2 regions of the Micromonospora sp. S4605 genome follow, and region 1 is predicted to be linked to the other one. Evidence: predicted binding sites of a transcription regulator. Region 1 holds the regulator's gene; the other holds the start of a gene.
What was found. The regulator HrcA, encoded in region 1, represses chaperone genes, less so after heat shock. The targets are predictions, from matches to a motif close to GGTTNGCACNCTCNNNNNGAGNGTGCNAACC.

Region 1 (11,540 bases):
TCGTGGAACTCCTTACGGTCAGTGTCGCTGATCGGCTCGTAACCGGTCCGGTCGCCGTAGTCGAACGCCACGTCGTACCCCTCCCCATGAGGCGAAACCATTGCTGGCACAGGCCGCCGATCGTAACGCGCTGCAAGGGCGGGCGGGAATGCCCGACCCGCCGCGGAGGCGGCGGTCGGACCATGGGCAGTGGTACGAATGCGTTGGGTATACCTCGAACGGCCACGGCGGGGCTATCGCCGGAAATGCCGGTTTGTGCGGTGACTGCGGGTAAGGAGATCGGGGTCCGTCACCCGTCGGCGAAGACCTCCGCCACCACCCGGGAATCCTCCGCGGAGCCGTCGGTCACCCGGTTCCAGGTGCCACCCCGGGCGGTCCACTCCAGGTCGCCGAAGCGCACCCGCTTCAATCCGTGGTCGCTGGCGTGGGAGACCAGCCAGTGCGCGTACCGCCAGCCGCCGCGCTGGTCCGCGGCGGGCACGCTGAGGCCGGTCAGGTCGGTGGCGGCGACCGACGCGGCCAGCCCCCAGTCGAGGGCCAGCCCGCGGGTCAACGCTGCCGTCGCGGCGGTGCCGCGCAGCACCGGATCCCGGCCCACCGTGCAGGCGACCGCGCCGGTGGCGTGCCCGAGCAGCGCCCGGGTGAGCACCTGGGACTCGTCCGCCCACTTCTGGTACGCCTCCGGGAAGGCCGACCGCTGCACCTTCTGCGCCGCGTCGGTGACCCGCATCCGCTCCCAGCCGCGCACCTTCTTCAGGGCCGCGTAGAACCGGTTGGCCGCGTACCGGGGGTCGCGGATCTGCGCCGGAGTGCCCCAGCCCTGGCTCGGCCGCTGCTGGAACAGCCCGATCGAGTCGCGGTCGCCGCCGTCGAGGTTGCGCAGGCCGGACTCCTGGTACGCGGTGGCCAGCGCCACCACCACCGCCCGCTCCGGCATCTTCCGCTGGATCCCGATCGCCGCGATCGTCGCCGCGTTGGCCATCTGGTCGCCGTCCAGCGCCACCTCGCCGTCGGCCTGCACGGTGCAGGTGCGGCTGGCCAGCGGCAGCCGCAGCCCCTCGCCGAACTGGCGGACGACGTACAGGACCCCGATCACGGCGACGAGCACGAGGACGACTCCACCCGCCACGACTGCCCGAGTTCGCACCCACACCCCCTGTTCGACAGCCCGACAAGCGTACGTCCCCGGACGGCCCGTCCGGGTCGTCCGACCGGATCGGGCCTGGCCCCGGGGTTGCGTGCACCGGCCGCTGAGTGACCGGAAGGTTCCCGTTCCGGCAGGTTCCTCACCTGGACACCCGGCCCGCCCGCCCGGGCGGCGTCAGCCCGAGACCTCCGCCGCCTCGTCCAGCTCGGCCACCCAGCGCGGCGGGCGCTTCTCCCGGAACGCCAGCACGCCCTCCCGACCGTCGTCGGAGAGGAAGAAGCCGGTGGAGAGTTCGGCCAGGTCGGCGATCTCGGTGCGCAGGTCGGTGGCGGGCGGCCGGCGCAGCAGCCGCTTCGCCCCGGCGAGCGCGGCCGGCGCGCCACGGACCAGCGAGTCGCAGTACCGGGTCACCGCCGCGTCCAGCCCGTCGGCCGGCACCGCGGCGGTGACCAGGCCGATCTCGGCGGCCCGGCGGCCGTCGAAGGTGTCCCCGGTCAGGTACAGCTCCGCCGCCGCCCGCGGGTGCAGCCGGGGCAGCACGGTCGCCGAGATCACCGCCGGGATCACCCCGATCCGCACCTCGGTGAAGGCGAAGGTGGCCTCCTCGGCGCAGACGGCCAGGTCGGCCGCCGCGATCAGGCCGAGGCCGCCCGCCCGGGCCGGCCCGGCGACCCGGGCCAGCACCGGCTTCGGGCACTCCCAGACGGCGGTCAGCACGTCGCCGAGCATGCCCGCGGGCACCGTTCCGCTGGCGTACGCGGCGGCGGTCTCCTTCAGGTCGGCGCCGGAGCAGAAGACCGGGCCGGTGTGGTCGAGCACGATCACCCGGACCGTGTCGTCGGCGACCGCGGCGGCCAGGCCGGCGAGCAGCTCGGTCATCAGCGGGGTGGAGAGCGCGTTGCGGTTGTGCGGGCTGTCCAGGGTGAGGGTGGTCACCCCGCGGGCCGTGGCGACCCGCACCAGCGCGTCGGGAGAGGTCATGCGGGCACACTAGTGGCCATGCCCGGCGTCCTTCCAGAAGGCGAACCCGTCCCGGCCGACGGTTCGCTGCCCGCCACCGCCACCCGCGCGGTCGGCGCGCGCGGCTTCGGCGTGTACGTGCACGTGCCGTTCTGCGCCAGCCGCTGCGGCTACTGCGACTTCAACACGTACACGGCGGCGGAGCTGGGGGGCGGGGCGAGCCGGGAGAGCTACGCCGACACCGTGCTGGCCGAGCTGGCCCTCGCCGCCCGGGTGCTCGGCGACGCCCCGCCGCCGCGGGTGGACACCGTCTTCGTCGGCGGCGGCACCCCGACCCTGCTCCCCGCCGACGACCTGGCCCGGATCCTGGACGGCATCGACCGCACCTGGGGGCTGGCCGCCGACGCCGAGGTGACCACCGAGGCCAACCCCGAGTCGGTCACCCCGGAGTCGCTCAAGACGCTGCGCGCGGCCGGCTACACCCGGATCTCGCTGGGCATGCAGTCCGCGTCGCCGGGGGTACTGGCGATCCTGGACCGGACGCACAGCGCCGGCCGGGCCACCGCAGCCGCCGCCGAGGCGCGCGACGCCGGGTTCGACCACGTCAACCTGGACCTCATCTACGGCACGCCGGGGGAGAGCGCCGAGGACTTCGCCGCCTCGCTGGCGCAGGTGGTGGCGGCCGGGGTCGACCACGTCAGCGCGTACGCCCTGATCGTGGAGGACGGCACCCGGCTGGCCGCCCGGATGCGCCGGGGCGAGCTGCCGTACCCCAGTGACGACGTCGCGGCGGACCGCTACCTGGCCGCGGAGGCCGCGCTCTCCGCCGCCGGCTTCTCCTGGTACGAGGTCTCCAACTGGGCCCGCACACCGGCCGGCCGGTGCCGGCACAACCTGCTCTACTGGACCGGCGCCGACTGGTGGGGCCTCGGCCCGGGGGCGCACAGCCACGTCGGCGGGGTGCGCTGGTGGAACGTCAAGCACCCCACGGCGTACGCCCAGCGGCTCGCCGCCGGACGATCGCCCGGCCTGGCCCGGGAGGTGCTCACCCCCGACGAGGCGCACACCGAGGACGTCATGCTCCGGCTGCGGCTCGCCGACGGGCTGCCGCTGGCCGGCCTGGACGCGGCCGGCCGGGCCGGCGCCGAGCGGGCGTTGGCCGACGGGCTGCTCGCGGCGCCCGAGTACGCGGCCGGCCGGGCGGTGCTCACCCTGCGCGGGCGGCTGCTCGCCGACGCCGTGGTGCGCGACCTGCTGCCCTGACCGGGGCCGCCCGGAGCCGGCCGGGGGAGCGGCCGGCCCCGGGTCACCTGGTGAAGCTGTAGGTCATCGGGTAGCGGTAGAGCACGCCCTCGTTGGCCTTGAACCCGCCGATGATCCCGAAGATCAGCGGCACCAGCCAGACGAGCATCGGGACGAAGAACAGGATCCCGCAGGTGACCAGCGTGACCACCCAGCCCAGCACGCCGACGATCGTCCAGGTGAGTTGGAAGTTCAGCGCCGCGACGGCGTGCGCCCGGACGGTCGGCGACTGCTGCCCGCGCACCATCATCGCGATGAGCGGCGCCAGCCAGCCGAGCAGGCCACCACCGATGATCACGCCGGCCGCGCCGCCGAAGTGGGCGATCAGGGCCCAGGTCTTGTCCTCGTTATTGGCGAAGCCGGCGGGTGGGCCGTAGCCGCCACCGGTCGGGTAGCCGGCCCCCGGGGGGTAGCCACCGGGCGGCGGGTAGCCGCCGGACGGGGGAGCGCCGGCTGGCGGAGGGTAGCCACCCGACGGCGGTTGGTCACCGGTGGGCGGCGGATAGCCACCGGGCGGGGGATAGCCGCCCGGGGCCGACGCCCCGGACAGTGGTGCGGTGGGTTCGTCACCGGCCGGCTGGCCGGGGACGGCCGACGGAGCGGTCGGGTCCGGCGGCGGTGCGCCGGGGCCGTCGGCTCCCGGGGGGCGAGGCGGTTCAGTCATGCACGTCACGGTAGGGGCAGCCGGCAAGGACGCACCAGAGCGACATCGACCGGCTTGTCCGGATGATCGGCCGGCGCGGGCGCACCGGTGGTCCGTCTTGATCATCGCGTCGGCGGGCCCGCCGACGTAGACTGGCACTCGCTACAGTCGAGTGCCAGGATGCGCCGCGCGGCCGGCAGTGCGCCGCCGGCCGACGTGCGACAGGAGGTGGGGGAGATGGGTCTCGACGACCGCAAGCTCGCGGTGCTGCGCGCGATCGTCGAGGACTACGTCGCCACGCAGGAGCCGGTCGGCAGCAAGGCGCTGGTCGAGCGGCACCAGCTCGGGGTCTCCCCGGCCACGGTGCGCAACGACATGGCCGTGCTGGAGGAGGAGGGCTACATCCGGCAGCCGCACACCAGTGCCGGCCGGGTGCCCACCGACCGCGGCTACCGGCTCTTCGTGGACCGGCTGTCCCGGGTCAAGCCGCTCAGCCCGGCCGAGCGCCGGGCGATCGAGCGTTTCCTGGTCGGCGCGGTCGACCTCGACGACGTGGTGCACCGCACGGTGCGGCTGCTGGCGCAGCTGACCCGGCAGGTCGCCGTCGTGCAGTACCCGAGCCTGGCCCGCTCCTCGGTGCGCCACCTGGAGCTGGTGCCGATCTCCACCACCCGGCTGATGCTCGTGATGATCGCCGACACCGGCCGGGTCGAGCAGCGACTGGTCGAGATGCCCGGGCCGATCCCGGCCGACGACGTCCTCGACCTGCGCCGGCTGGTCAACGAGAAGCTGGTCGGCACCCGGCTGTCGGAGACCCCGCCGCTGGTGCAGGCGCTGGTCGACGAGGCCACGCCCGACCTGCGGCCGGCGATGGCCACTCTCTCCACCGTGCTGCTGGAGACGCTGGTCGAGCGGCACGAGGAGCGGATCGCGCTGGCCGGCACGGCCAACCTGACCCGCGGCGGGCTGCTCGACTTCCAGGGCTCGCTGCGACCCATCCTCGAGGCGCTCGAGGAGGAGGTCGTGCTGCTCAAGCTGATCGGCGAGGTCGAGCCGAGCACGCTGCGGGTCCGGATCGGCGACGAGAACGAGATCGACAACCTGCGTGCCGCCTCGGTGGTCAGCACCGGCTACGGCCCCGGTTCGACCATCGTGGGTGGTCTCGGCGTGCTGGGGCCGACCCGGATGGACTACCCCGGCACCATCGCCACGGTGAGGGCCGTGGCACGCTACGTGGGCGACCTGCTGGCCCAGAACTGACCAGGCAGTACCGACGGCCGGTTCCGGCCGGCGACCGGCGCAACGCGAGACGAACATGAGGACACGGAACGCAGTGGCCAGGGACTACTACGGCATTCTCGGCGTGAGCCGGGACGCCTCCGACGACGAGATCAAGCGCGCCTACCGCAAGCTGGCGCGGCAGTACCACCCGGATGTCAATCCGGATCCGGAGGCACAGGAGAAGTTCAAGGACATCAACGCCGCGTACGAGGTCCTCTCGGACGACCGGAAACGGCAGATCGTCGACCTGGGCGGCGACCCGCTCGCCCCGGGCGGCGGGGGCGCGGGCGGCCCCGGGGGCCCCGGCGGCGCCGGCCCGTTCGTCGGCTTCCAGGACATCATGGACGCGTTCTTCGGCGGCGCGGGTGGCTCCCGCGGACCGCGGCCGCGTACCCGTCCGGGCGCGGACGCGATCCTGCGGCTGGAGCTGGACCTGCACGAGACCGCGTTCGGCGTGGAGGCCCCGATCACCGTCGACACCGCCGTGCTCTGCACCACCTGCTCCGGCGCCGGCACGGCCGCCGGCACCCACCTGGCCACCTGCGAGGCGTGCGGCGGCCGGGGCGAGGTGCAGTCGGTGCAGCGCACCTTCCTCGGCCAGGTGGTCTCGGCCCGCCCGTGCACGGTCTGCCAGGGCTACGGCACCACCATCCCGCACCCCTGCCCGACCTGCGCCGGTGACGGCCGGGTCCGCACCCGGCGGTCGCTGACCGTGAAGATCCCGGCCGGCGTCGAGGACGGCATGCGGATCCGGCTGGCCCAGCAGGGCGAGGTCGGCCCCGGCGGCGGCACCGCCGGCGACCTCTACGTGGAGATCCACGAGCGTCCGCACGACGTCTACTCCCGCAAGGGCGACGACCTGCACTGCCGGGTCACCGTGCCGATGACCGCCGCCGCGCTCGGCACCCGGCTGACCATCAAGACGCTGGACAGCGAGGAGACCGTCGACGTCAAGCCGGGCACCCAGCCGGGCAGCACGCTGCGGCTGCGCGCCCGGGGCGTGCCGCACCTGCGCGGCACCGGCCGCGGCGACCTCTACGTCCACCTCGACGTGCGCACCCCCACCAAGCTCGACGCCGAGCAGGAGCGGATGCTGCGCGAGTTCGCCAAGACCCGGGGCGAGGAGGTGGCCGAGCTGACCAAGCAGGGCGGCTTCTTCTCCCGGATGCGCGACGCCTTCAACGGCCACGCCTGACCCGCCCGCACGCCGCGCCGCACCCCGGGTACGGCGCGGCCGCGGCCGCCAGCGGGCGGCGGCGCGGCGCGGGTGACCGGCCGTCGCCCGGTCACCCGCCTCACCGCCCCGGCCACCGGCGCGGCCGATAGCCTGAGCCGGTGTCCGCGCCGCTGTTCCTGGTCGAATCGTTGCCGACCGCCGACTCGCTGACCCTCGACGGCCCGGAGGGCCACCACGCCGCCACGGTGCAGCGCCTGCGGGTCGGCGAGGAACTGCTGCTCGCCGACGGGCACGGGGGCACGGCCACCGCCGTGGTCACCGCCGTCGGCCGGGGCAGCCTGGAACTGGACATCCGCTCCCGGGGGTACGTCGACGCGTCCGTGCCGCGGCTGGTGGTGGTGCAGGGCATCGCCAAGGGCGACCGGGGCGAACTGGCCGTGCAGGCGATGACCGAGGTCGGGGTGGACGAGATCGTGCCCTGGGCGGCGGCCCGCTCGGTCACCCAGTGGCGCGGCGACCGGGGCGTACGGGCCCGGGAGAAGTGGGCGGCGACCGCCCGGGAGGCCGCCAAGCAGGCCCGCCGGGCCTGGCTGCCGGTGGTCGCCGGGGCGCCGGACGAGTCCACCGGCCGGGTGGCCCGCCGGATCGCCGGCGCGGCCGCCGCCTTCGTGCTGCACGAGGAGGCCGACGACCGGCTGACCACCGCCGAGCTGCCCGATTCCGGCGAGATCGTGCTGGTGGTCGGCCCGGAGGGCGGCATCGCCCCGGCCGAGCTGGACGCGTTCACCGCGGCCGGTGCCCGCCCGGTCCGCCTCGGCTCCGCCGTGCTGCGCACCTCGACGGCGGGAGTGGCCGCGCTCGCCGTGCTGTCGGCCCGCCTGCACCGCTGGTAGCGGCCCGGCCCGGGACCGCGGTCAGCTGCGCAGGTAGGAGGCGCCGTTGAGGTCGACGATTGTGCCGGAGGCCCACTCGGCCTCGGGGGAGGCGAGCCAGTGCACCGCGGCGGCGATCTCCTCCGGGCGGGCGACCCGGTTGAACGGGCTCTGCGCCCGGACCGCCGCGCCGCGCTCGGCCTTCAGGTGCTCGTTGGTCATGTCGGTGGCCACGAAACCGGGCGCGATCGTGGCCACCGCGATCCCGTACGGGGCCAGCGCCACCGCGAGCGACTGCCCCATCGCGTTCAACCCCGCCTTGCTCGCCCCGTACGCCGGGTTGCCCGGCTCGCCGCGGAACGCGCCGCGCGAGGAGACGTTGACGATCCGCCCGCCGCGCCCGCGCATGTGCTGGGCGGCGCACCAGGTGGCGTTGGCCGCGCCGAACAGGTTGGTGTCCAGCACCTCGCGCCAGCGCTGCCGCCACTGCTCGTAGCTGCTCTCGAAGACCGGGTGCGGCGGGTCGGCGGGCCCGAACACGCCAGCGTTGTTCACCAGCACGTCCAGCCCGCCGAGCCGCTCGGCGGCCTCGTCCACCATCGCCCGGACCGCGTCCGGGTCGGCGAGGTCGGCGCGGACCACGACGTGCCCGTCGCCGGGCAGTTGCGCGCGCAGCTCCTCGGCCAGTTCCGCCGAGTCCCGATGGTGGATCGCCACCCGGTCGCCGCCGGCCGCGAAGGCCCTGACCACCGCCCGCCCGATGCCGCGCGAGCCCCCCGTCACCAGTACCGCCCGTGAAGTCACGCCGGCCATCATGCCGGAGCGGTCCGGCCCTGCTCACCGGCCCCCGGCGCAGCGCATAACATGCCCGGATGGGAGCCGACTGCCTGTTCTGCCGCATCGTCGCCGGGGAGATCCCGGCCACCATCGTCCGGGAAACGGACACCACCCTCGCCTTCCGCGACATCGACCCGAAGGCGCCGGTGCACGTGCTGGTGATCCCCAAGGAGCACTACGCCGACGTGGCCACCCTCGGCCAGGGCGACCCCGCGCTGGCCGGTGCGGTGCTCGCCACGGCCGCCGCGGTGGCCGAGGACGAGGGGCTGCTCGGCGACGGGTTCCGGCTGATGTTCAACACCGGCACGTACGGCGGCCAGGAGGTCTTCCACGCGCACGCGCACCTGCTCGGCGGCGCGCCGCTCGGCCCGATGCTCTGCCGCTGACCCGTCGTCGCCCGCCGACCCGCCGCTCCTCCTTACACTGCCCGGGTGACGGATGTGGGGGACCGCCTCGGGCGGATGGTGCGGCGGGTGCAGGCGCAGGCGCGGGTGCCGGCGGTGTCGGCGGCGCTGCACCGGGCCGACCGGCCGCTGTGGCAGTGCACGGTCGGCTGGACCGGCAACGACACCGCGCTCGACCCGGAGACCCGGTTCCGGATCGGCTCGGTCACCAAGACCTTCACCGCCGTGCTGACCCTGCAGTGCCGCGACGACGGCCTGCTCGACCTCGACGACCCGATCGGCCGGCACCTGGACCTGCCGGCGCACGGCGAGCTGACCGTGCGCCGGCTGCTGTCGCACACCGCCGGCCTGCAACGGGAGCCGTACGGCGACGTCTGGGACACCCTGCGCGCCCCGGACGCCGACGCGCTCCTCGCCGACCTGGCCCGCGCCGAGCGGGTGCTGCCGCCGGGCCGTCGCTACCACTACTCCAACCTCGGCATGGCGCTGCTCGGCCGGATGGTCGGCGAGCTGCGCGGCGGCACCTGGGCCGAGTTGCTGACCGAGCGGGTGCTGACCCCGCTGGGGCTGACCCACACCACGGTGACGCCGGGCCGGCGGGCCGCGACCGGCTTCCTGGTCGACGCGTACTCCGACGAGGCGCACCCGGAGCCGCCGACCGATTTCGGTGCGGTCGGTCCGGCCGCGCAACTCTGGAGCACCGCCGGTGACATGGCGCGCTGGGCGGCCTTCCTGGCCGACCCCGCGGCGCTCGACGCCGCCGGCCGGGTGCTCGCCCCGGCGACCCTGGACGAGATGCGCTGGCCGGTGACGGTGACCGACGAGACGCTCTGGACCGGCGGCTTCGGGCTCGGGCTGATCCTGGTCCCGCAGGGCCGGCGGATCATGCACGTCGGGCATGACGGCGCGATGCCCGGCTTCCTGGCCGCCGTCTACGGCCGGCGGGGCGGCGAGGGCACCGCCGGTGCGATGGGCGCGGCGGTGCTCGGTTCCTCCGGCACCGCGGCGGAGCTGTTCGAGCTGACCCACCGGCTGCTCAACGCGGCGGTGGAGCACGACCCCGCCGAGATCGAGCCGTGGCGGCCGGGCCCGCCGGCCCCGGAGGCGGTCCGCGGGCTGCTCGGCCGCTGGTGGGGCGAGGGCTTCGAGTACGTCTTCTCCTGGCACGACGGGGCGCTGCGGGCGCGGGGCGCGGACGACCCGGCCGGGAAGCCGCCGGCGGTCTTCGCGCCGCTGCCGGACCAGCCGGACGTCTACCGCACGGTGTCCGGCCGGGAGGTCGGCGAGTTGCTCCGGCTGACCCGGGACGAGCGCGGCACGGTGGTCCGGATGCACTGGGCGACGTACCGGTTCACCCGTACCCAGGAGACCTTCGAGCGGTACGACTTCCGCGCGGGAAGCTGACCCGGGGCGGCGGAAATGGGCGAGGTGCCACCCGTGTTGAACCGATACGATGGGTGTAACGTCCGCACGCCGCGCCAGCAGGGCCGGCGCTGATTCGAGAGCAGGTGCGCAGGGCCCCTCGGCCCGACCTATGACCGGCACCCCACCTCCCGGCCCGCCTCGGGTGCAGACCAGGATCACGGTCCCCGATTCCAAGATCATGGTCAACCTGCTCGGCGCGGGTGACGAGATCCTGCGACTGGTCGAGCGCTCGGTGAACAGCGACGTGCACGTCCGAGGTAACGAGATCACGATCAGTGGCGCCCCGGCGGACAATGCCCTCGCCGAGCGGCTCTTCAGCGAGCTGCTCGAACTCATCGAGAAAGGCGAGACCCTGACCACAGACGCCGTCCGGCGTACCGTCGGCATGCTCGAGCAGGGCAGCGTCGAGCGGCCCGCCGAGGTCCTGACGCTCAACATCCTCTCCCGGCGCGGCCGCACCATCCGTCCCAAGACGCTGGGGCAGAAGCGCTACGTCGACGCGATCGACGCGCACACCATCGTGTTCGGCATCGGCCCGGCCGGTACCGGCAAGACCTACCTGGCCATGGCGAAGGCCGTCCAGGCGCTCCAGGCCAAGCAGGTCAACCGGATCATCCTCACCCGGCCGGCGGTCGAGGCGGGGGAGCGGCTCGGCTTCCTGCCCGGCACGCTGAACGAGAAGATCGACCCCTACCTGCGCCCGCTCTACGACGCGCTGCACGACATGCTCGACCCGGACTCGATCCCGAAGCTGATGGCGGCGGGCACGATCGAGGTCGCGCCGCTGGCGTACATGCGCGGCCGGACGCTCAACGACGCGTTCATCATCCTCGACGAGGCGCAGAACACCACGCCCGAGCAGATGAAGATGTTCCTCACCCGGCTGGGCTTCAATTCCAAGATCGTCGTCACCGGCGACGTGACCCAGGTGGACCTCCCCGGCGGCACGACCAGCGGCCTGCGGGTGGTCCGGGAGATCCTGGCGAACGTCGAGGACGTGCACTTCGCCCAGCTCTCCAGCTCGGACGTGGTCCGGCACCGGCTGGTCGGGGAGATCGTCGACGCGTACGCCCGCTGGGACGCCGAGCGGGAGAACCAGCAGGCGCAGAGCGTGCGCGCCGTGCCGGGGCGGGCCGCCCAGGGCGGCCGCGCCGGCCGGCGCCGCTAGACAGAGGAAGACAGTTGTCCATCGAGATCGCCAACGAGTCCGGTGTCGACGTCGACACCGACGCCGTGCTCGCCGTCGCCCGGCACGCCCTCGACGAGATGGGGGTCAACCCCCTCGCCGAGCTCTCCGTGCTGCTGGTCGACGTCGACTACATGACCGAGCTCAACCACCGCTGGATGGGTGGCGACGGGCCGACCGACGTGCTCGCCTTCCCCATGGACGAGGGCAGCGTCGACCACGGGCCGGGGGAGGCCACCGCCGCGGGCGGCGAGCCGGCCCTGCTCGGTGACATCGTGCTCTGCCCCGAGGTGGCGGCCAAGCAGG
Region 2 (5,685 bases), on a different contig from region 1:
ACCAGCGGAGCCGAGCGGGGGCCGGTCAGCACCGCCACCAGCTCGGCGGAGCCGATCGCCACCGCGGCGGCGGTGAACCCGGCCAGCGCGGCGTACCGGCGTGTCGTGGTGCTCATCGGGCCAGTCTTTCCGATCGGCCGGCCCGGTCGGTAGCCACGTCAGCGTTCCGTAATCCCACCCCGGAGCGGTGGCCAGCCGCCCGCACCGCCTCGCGCGGGGAGGCGGGCGCGGGGCCGGAGACGCGACCGGGGCACACCGTCGGCGTGACGGTGTGCCCCGGACCGGTGGTGCTACCGGGTCAGAAGCCCGGGCCGTGCTGGTGGCTGTGGCCGTGGCCGTGCGAGTGCCCGTGCCCGGCGGCGGCCGGCTCCGGCTCGGCCGGCTTCTCCACCACGAGGCTCTCCGTGGTGAGCAGCAGGCCGGCGATCGAGGCGGCGTTGCTGACCGCGTTACGGGTCACCTTCACCGGGTCGACGATGCCGGACGCGGCCAGGTCGACGTACTCGCCGGTGGCCGCGTCGAGGCCGTGGCCCCACTCCTTGCCGACCACCTTCTGCACCACGACGTAGCCGTCGTGGCCGGCGTTCTGGGCGATCCAGCGCAGCGGCTCGACCAGCGCCTTGCGCACGATCGAGACGCCGACCTTCTCGTCACCGGTGAAGCCCAGGTCGTCGTCGAGCGCCGGCAGGATCTGCGCCAGCGCGGCGCCACCGCCGGGGACGGTGCCCTCCTCGACCGCAGCCTTGGTCGCCGCGATGGCGTCCTCGATGCGGTGCTTGCGCTCCTTCATCTCGACCTCGGTCGCCGCGCCCACCTTGATGACGGCGATGCCGCCGGAGAGCTTGGCCAGCCGCTCGGCGAGCTTCTCCCGGTCCCACTCGGAGTCCGAGGCCTCGATCTCCTTGCGGATCTGGGCCACCCGGTCGGCGACCTCGCTGGCCTGGCCGCCGCCGTCGACGACGGTGGTGTTCTCCTTGTCCACCACCACGCGACGGGCGGTGCCCAGCACCTCCAGGCCGACCTGGTCGAGCTTGTAGCCCAGCTCCGGGGCGACCAGCTCGGCGCCGGTCAGGATCGCCATGTCCTGCAGCATCGCCTTGCGGCGGTCGCCGAAGCCGGGAGCCTTGACCGCGCAGACCTTGACGGTCTTGCGGATCGCGTTGACCACCAGGGTGGACAGCGCCTGGCCCTCGACGTCCTCGGCGATGATCAGCAGCGGCTTGCTGTTCTGGAGGACCTTCTCCAGCAGCGGCAGCAGCTCCTCGATCGCCGAGATCTTCTGCGTGGTGATCAGGATGTACGGGTCCTCCAGGACCGCCTCCTGCGCCTCCACGTCGGTGACGAAGTTCGGCGAGATGAAGCCCTTGTCGAACTGGAGACCCTCGGTCACGTCCAGCTCGGTGTGCAGGGTGGAGCCTTCCTCGACGGTGATGACGCCGTCGCGGCCGACCTTCTCCATCGCCTCGGCGATCAGGTCGCCGATGGCGGCGTCCTGCGCGGAGACCGTCGCGACGTGCGCGACCGCCTTCTTGTCGGACACCTCGACCGCCCGGGCCAGCAGCGCCTCGGAGACCTTGTTGGCCGCCGCGTCGATGCCCCGCTTCAGGCCGGTCGGGTTGGCGCCGGCCGCGACGTTGCGCAGGCCCTCGCGGACCATCGCCTGGGCCAGCACGGTCGCGGTGGTGGTCCCGTCGCCGGCGACGTCGTTGGTCTTGGTCGCCACCTCCTTGACCAGCTGTGCGCCGAGGTTCTCGTACGGGTTGGTGAGCTCGATCTCCTTGGCGATGGTCACACCATCGTTGGTGATCGTGGGCGCACCGAACTTCTTGTCCAGGACGACGTTGCGCCCGCGCGGGCCGAGGGTGACCTTGACCGCGTCCGCGAGGGCGTTGACACCGTGCTCGAGCAGGTGCCGGGCGTCGTCCGAAAAGCTCAGGATCTTCGCCATGGATGTCCCTTCGAAGCGACGTTGCCCCGGCCCGGCGAGCCGGACCGGGGCAACGACACTGATCGGTTGCTTACTTCTCGATGACCGCGAGGACGTCGCGGGCGGAGAGCACCAGGTACTCCTCGCCGGCGTACTTGACCTCGGTGCCGCCGTACTTCGAGTAGAGGACGGTGTCGCCGACCTTGACGTCGATCGGCACGCGGTTGCCCTTGTCGTCGATCCGGCCCGGGCCGACAGCGAGGACGGTGCCCTCCTGCGGCTTCTCCTTGGCGGTGTCGGGGATCACGATGCCCGACGCCGTGGTGGTCTCAGCCTCGTTCGCCTGGACCACGATCCGGTCCTCGAGCGGCTTGATCGCAACCTTGGTCGCGGTAGTCACGGGCATACCCTCCTGGGGTACTGGTTTCGTTACCGGTCGGCGTGCCGACCAGCGTCAATCTGCCACATGCCACCGGGCGGGGCCGTCGTCGCGGGTGCCGGTCCGCCTGGCGTTCAGCGCCCGGACCGCGCGGCCCGGAAGCTGGCACCCTCAGGGTGAGAGTGCTAATCGCAGGTTATTCCTCGGCTAGCACTCCGTCAAGGAGAGTGCCAACGCCCCGGGCCTCGTGTCGCCACAGTTCCGCCACTGTTCCGCCACGGGACACCGCGACACGCCGGCAACGCCTCGCCGCACCGTGATCGACCCCCTACTCTCCGGTGCCGGCACCGTTGCCGAGGGGAGGGAGCGACCGGATGTCCCGGGTACCGACACTGACGTTCCTGCGAGATCAGCTTCGCCGGGCCCGCCAGGCACGGGGGCTCAGCCAGGAGGAGCTGGGCAAGCTGATCAACTACTCGTCGTCCCAGGTGAGCGCCGTCGAGATCGGTGAGCGGCCGGTCCAGCCGGACTACCTGGCCCGGGTCGACGCGGTGCTGGACACCGGCGGCCTCTTCGTCGCCATGCTGGAGCTGATCCGGCTCCACGCCGCGCCGGACTGGTTCCGCCCGTGGGAGGAGGTCGAGCGGGAGGCGATAGCGCTGCGCTGGTGTGAAGCGTGCGCCGTCCCCGGCCTGCTCCAGACCGAGGGCTACGCGCGGGCGATGCTCGGTGTGGGTGGTGAGCTGACCGCCGAGGAGGTCGAGGCGCGGGTGGTGGCCCGGCTCGCCCGACAGGCCGTGCTGACCGGCGACATACGGCCGCAGTTCGTCGCCGTGTTGGACGAGCAGGCGCTGCGCCGGCAGGTCGGCGACCGGGCCACCATGCGCGATCAGCTGGCACATCTGCTGGCCGTTGGCGCGGAGCCGAACGTGCAGATCCGCGTGGTGCCGGCGGACTCTCCCTGGCACACCGGGCTCGGCGGCTCGTTCATCCTGGCCAGGCTCGCCAGCGGTGCCGAGCTGATCCATCTGGACAACCAGCTTCGGGGCCTGACCGTGGACAGCCCGAACGACGTTGCCGCCCTCGAACGACGCTGGGAGACTGTGACCGGCGAGGCGTTGCCCTGCCGGCAGTCCGCCCGGCTGATCGAGGAAGTGGCCAAGACATGGACCTGACCCGCGCCGCCTGGCGCAAGTCCTCCCGCAGCACCAACAACGGCGGCGCGTGCGTCGAGGTCGCCGACAACCTGCCCGGCGTGGTCGCCGTCCGGGACAGCAAGGACCCGACCGGCCCGGTGCTCACCTTCGCCCCGGCGAGCTGGCGGGCCTTCGTCGCCGCCACCCCGACCCGTCACTGACCCACCGCTCGGCGGCGGACCAGGCCTCCCGCACGCCGTGTCCGGGATATCGCGGTGTCCACCGGCTCGGGATGCCGCCAGATCCCGCACCCGGAGTGGATCAACCAGCGGAAAGTGGCCCGGGGCCAGGGGCGCGGGCCGCAGGCGTCGCGGGACGGTCGATCGCCGGCCACCTCGCCCGAGGGCCTGATGACGCAGCGGGAGGCCGTGACAGCGAGAGCAGCTTTTGCGCGGCCACCGTGCCGTCCCAGGACTCCGGCGGCCGACGTGACGGCACGCGCAGGAGGCGGAACCGGGCCGGGAGAATGGCCGGGTGGATCTGGATCAGCTCGCCGCCCTGCGTACCGCCGAGGGGTCGGCCGCGCTCGCCGCGGCGGCCGAGGTGGCCGGCGGCGACCCGCTGGCCGCGGCGTCGGCGCTCCGCTCGGCCGGCGTCCCGGCCGGGCTGGCCGCCGCCGCGCTGACCCAGGTCGAGCTGCGCCGCCGGGCGGCCGGCAAGTTCGGGCCGGAGGCCGCCGGCATGTTCCTCACCCGCCCGGGGCTGGAGCAGGCCACCCGCCGGGTGGTCGCCGACCGGCGGGCCGAACGGTTGCGCGCCGCCGGGGTGCGCACCCTGGCCGACCTGGGCAGCGGCCTCGGCGCCGACGCGCTCGCCGCCGCCCGCGCCGGCATCCGGGTGTACGGCGTGGAGGCCGACCCGGTGACCGCCGCGATGGCCGCGGCGAACGCCGAGGCGGCCGGCGTGGCCGAGCTGTTCACGGTCGAGTGCGGTGACGCCACCGCCTTCGACGTCGACCGGGTTGACGCGGTCTTCTGCGATCCGGCGCGGCGGAAGGCCGGCACCGGGCGGCGGGTGTTCGACCCGAGCGCCTACTCGCCGCCGTGGGACTTCGTGCTGGGGCTGGCCGAGCGGGTGCCGTACACCGTGGTGAAGGTGGCGCCCGGGCTGGACCACGCGCTGATCCCGCCGGGCGCCGAGGCGGAATGGGTCAGCGTGGACGGTGACCTGGTCGAGGCGACCCTGTGGTGCGGCCGGCTGGCCGAGGTCCCCCGCCGGGCCACCGTGCTGCGCGGCGCGGCGGCACACGTGCTGACCGGCGCCGGCGACCGGCAGGCGGCGGTCGGGCCGGTGCGCCACCACCTGTACGACCCGGATCCGGCGGTGGTCCGCGCCCACCTGGTCGCCGAGCTGGCCGACACCCTCGACGCCACCCTCGCCGACCCCGACATCGCCTATCTCTACGCCGACGCGCCGGCCGCCATCCCGTACGCCCGCTGCCTGGCGGTCACCGACGTGCTGCCGTTCTCGCTCAAACGGCTGCGGGCCCTGCTCCGTGAGCGGCGGGTGGGCCGGGTGGAGATCCTCAAGCGCGGCTCGGCGCTGGAGCCGGAGCGGCTGCGCCGCGACCTGAAACTGAGCGGCGACAACGCCGCCAGCCTGGTGCTCACCCGGGTGGCCGGCGCCCCCACCACCCTGCTCTGCCAACCCGTGCCGGCCCGCTGACCACCCCTCCCCCCGCCGCCCGGCGGTCGGCCCGTCCCAGGGCGCGGGTATCGGATGGCCTGGCGGGCGGCGCGCCGATAGCTTGTCGGGCATGGCGGGACAGGGAACACCGGCGACGGCGCTGCTGGCGAAGCGGAAGATCACGCACAGCACCCATCCGTACGACGTCTCCCCGGACGCGCCGAACTACGGCGGGCTGGTCGCCGAGGCGCTGGGCGTGCCACCGGAGCGGGTGTTCAAGTCGCTGGTCACCGAGGTCGACGGCGTGCTCACGGTGGCGGTCGTGCCGGTCACCGGCGAGCTGGACCTCAAGGCGCTCGCCGCGGCGGTCGGCGGCAAGCGGGCGGCGCTGGCCGACCGTACGGTGGCCGAGCGGGTCACCGGCTACGTCCGGGGCGGGATCAGCCCGCTGGGCCAGCGCAAGCGGCTGCCCACCGTGCTCGACTCGTCGGCGCTGGACTTCCCGACCATCTACGTCTCGGCCGGCCGGCGCGGCCTCCAACTCCAACTCACCCCAG

Region 2: the regulator HrcA is predicted to act here: its motif matches at 2,467-2,497, upstream of groES (co-chaperone GroES).

What each region holds. Positions count from the first base shown of each region.
Region 1 covers NZ_QGSW01000145.1:26,803-38,342, forward strand. The annotation lists gene DLJ47_RS10190 (phytanoyl-CoA dioxygenase family protein) at 1-71, opposite strand, end outside; gene DLJ47_RS10195 (hypothetical protein) at 290-1,153, opposite strand; gene DLJ47_RS10200 (enoyl-CoA hydratase family protein) at 1,322-2,128, opposite strand; gene hemW (radical SAM family heme chaperone HemW) at 2,147-3,370, shown strand; gene DLJ47_RS37625 (DUF4870 domain-containing protein) at 3,414-4,073, opposite strand; gene hrcA (heat-inducible transcriptional repressor HrcA) at 4,290-5,312, shown strand; gene dnaJ (molecular chaperone DnaJ) at 5,386-6,528, shown strand; gene DLJ47_RS10225 (16S rRNA (uracil(1498)-N(3))-methyltransferase) at 6,669-7,403, shown strand; gene DLJ47_RS10230 (SDR family NAD(P)-dependent oxidoreductase) at 7,425-8,186, opposite strand; gene DLJ47_RS10235 (histidine triad nucleotide-binding protein) at 8,255-8,605, shown strand; gene DLJ47_RS10240 (serine hydrolase domain-containing protein) at 8,651-10,027, shown strand; gene DLJ47_RS10245 (PhoH family protein) at 10,158-11,216, shown strand; gene ybeY (rRNA maturation RNase YbeY) at 11,231-11,540, shown strand, end outside.
Region 2 covers NZ_QGSW01000282.1:499-6,183, forward strand. The annotation lists partial or broken gene DLJ47_RS25375 (molybdopterin-binding oxidoreductase) at 1-116, opposite strand, end outside; gene groL (chaperonin GroEL) at 299-1,948, opposite strand; gene groES (co-chaperone GroES) at 2,019-2,333, opposite strand; gene DLJ47_RS25390 (helix-turn-helix domain-containing protein) at 2,681-3,481, shown strand; gene DLJ47_RS25395 (DUF397 domain-containing protein) at 3,472-3,663, shown strand; gene DLJ47_RS25400 (THUMP-like domain-containing protein) at 3,977-5,167, shown strand; partial or broken gene ybaK (Cys-tRNA(Pro) deacylase) at 5,259-5,685, shown strand, end outside.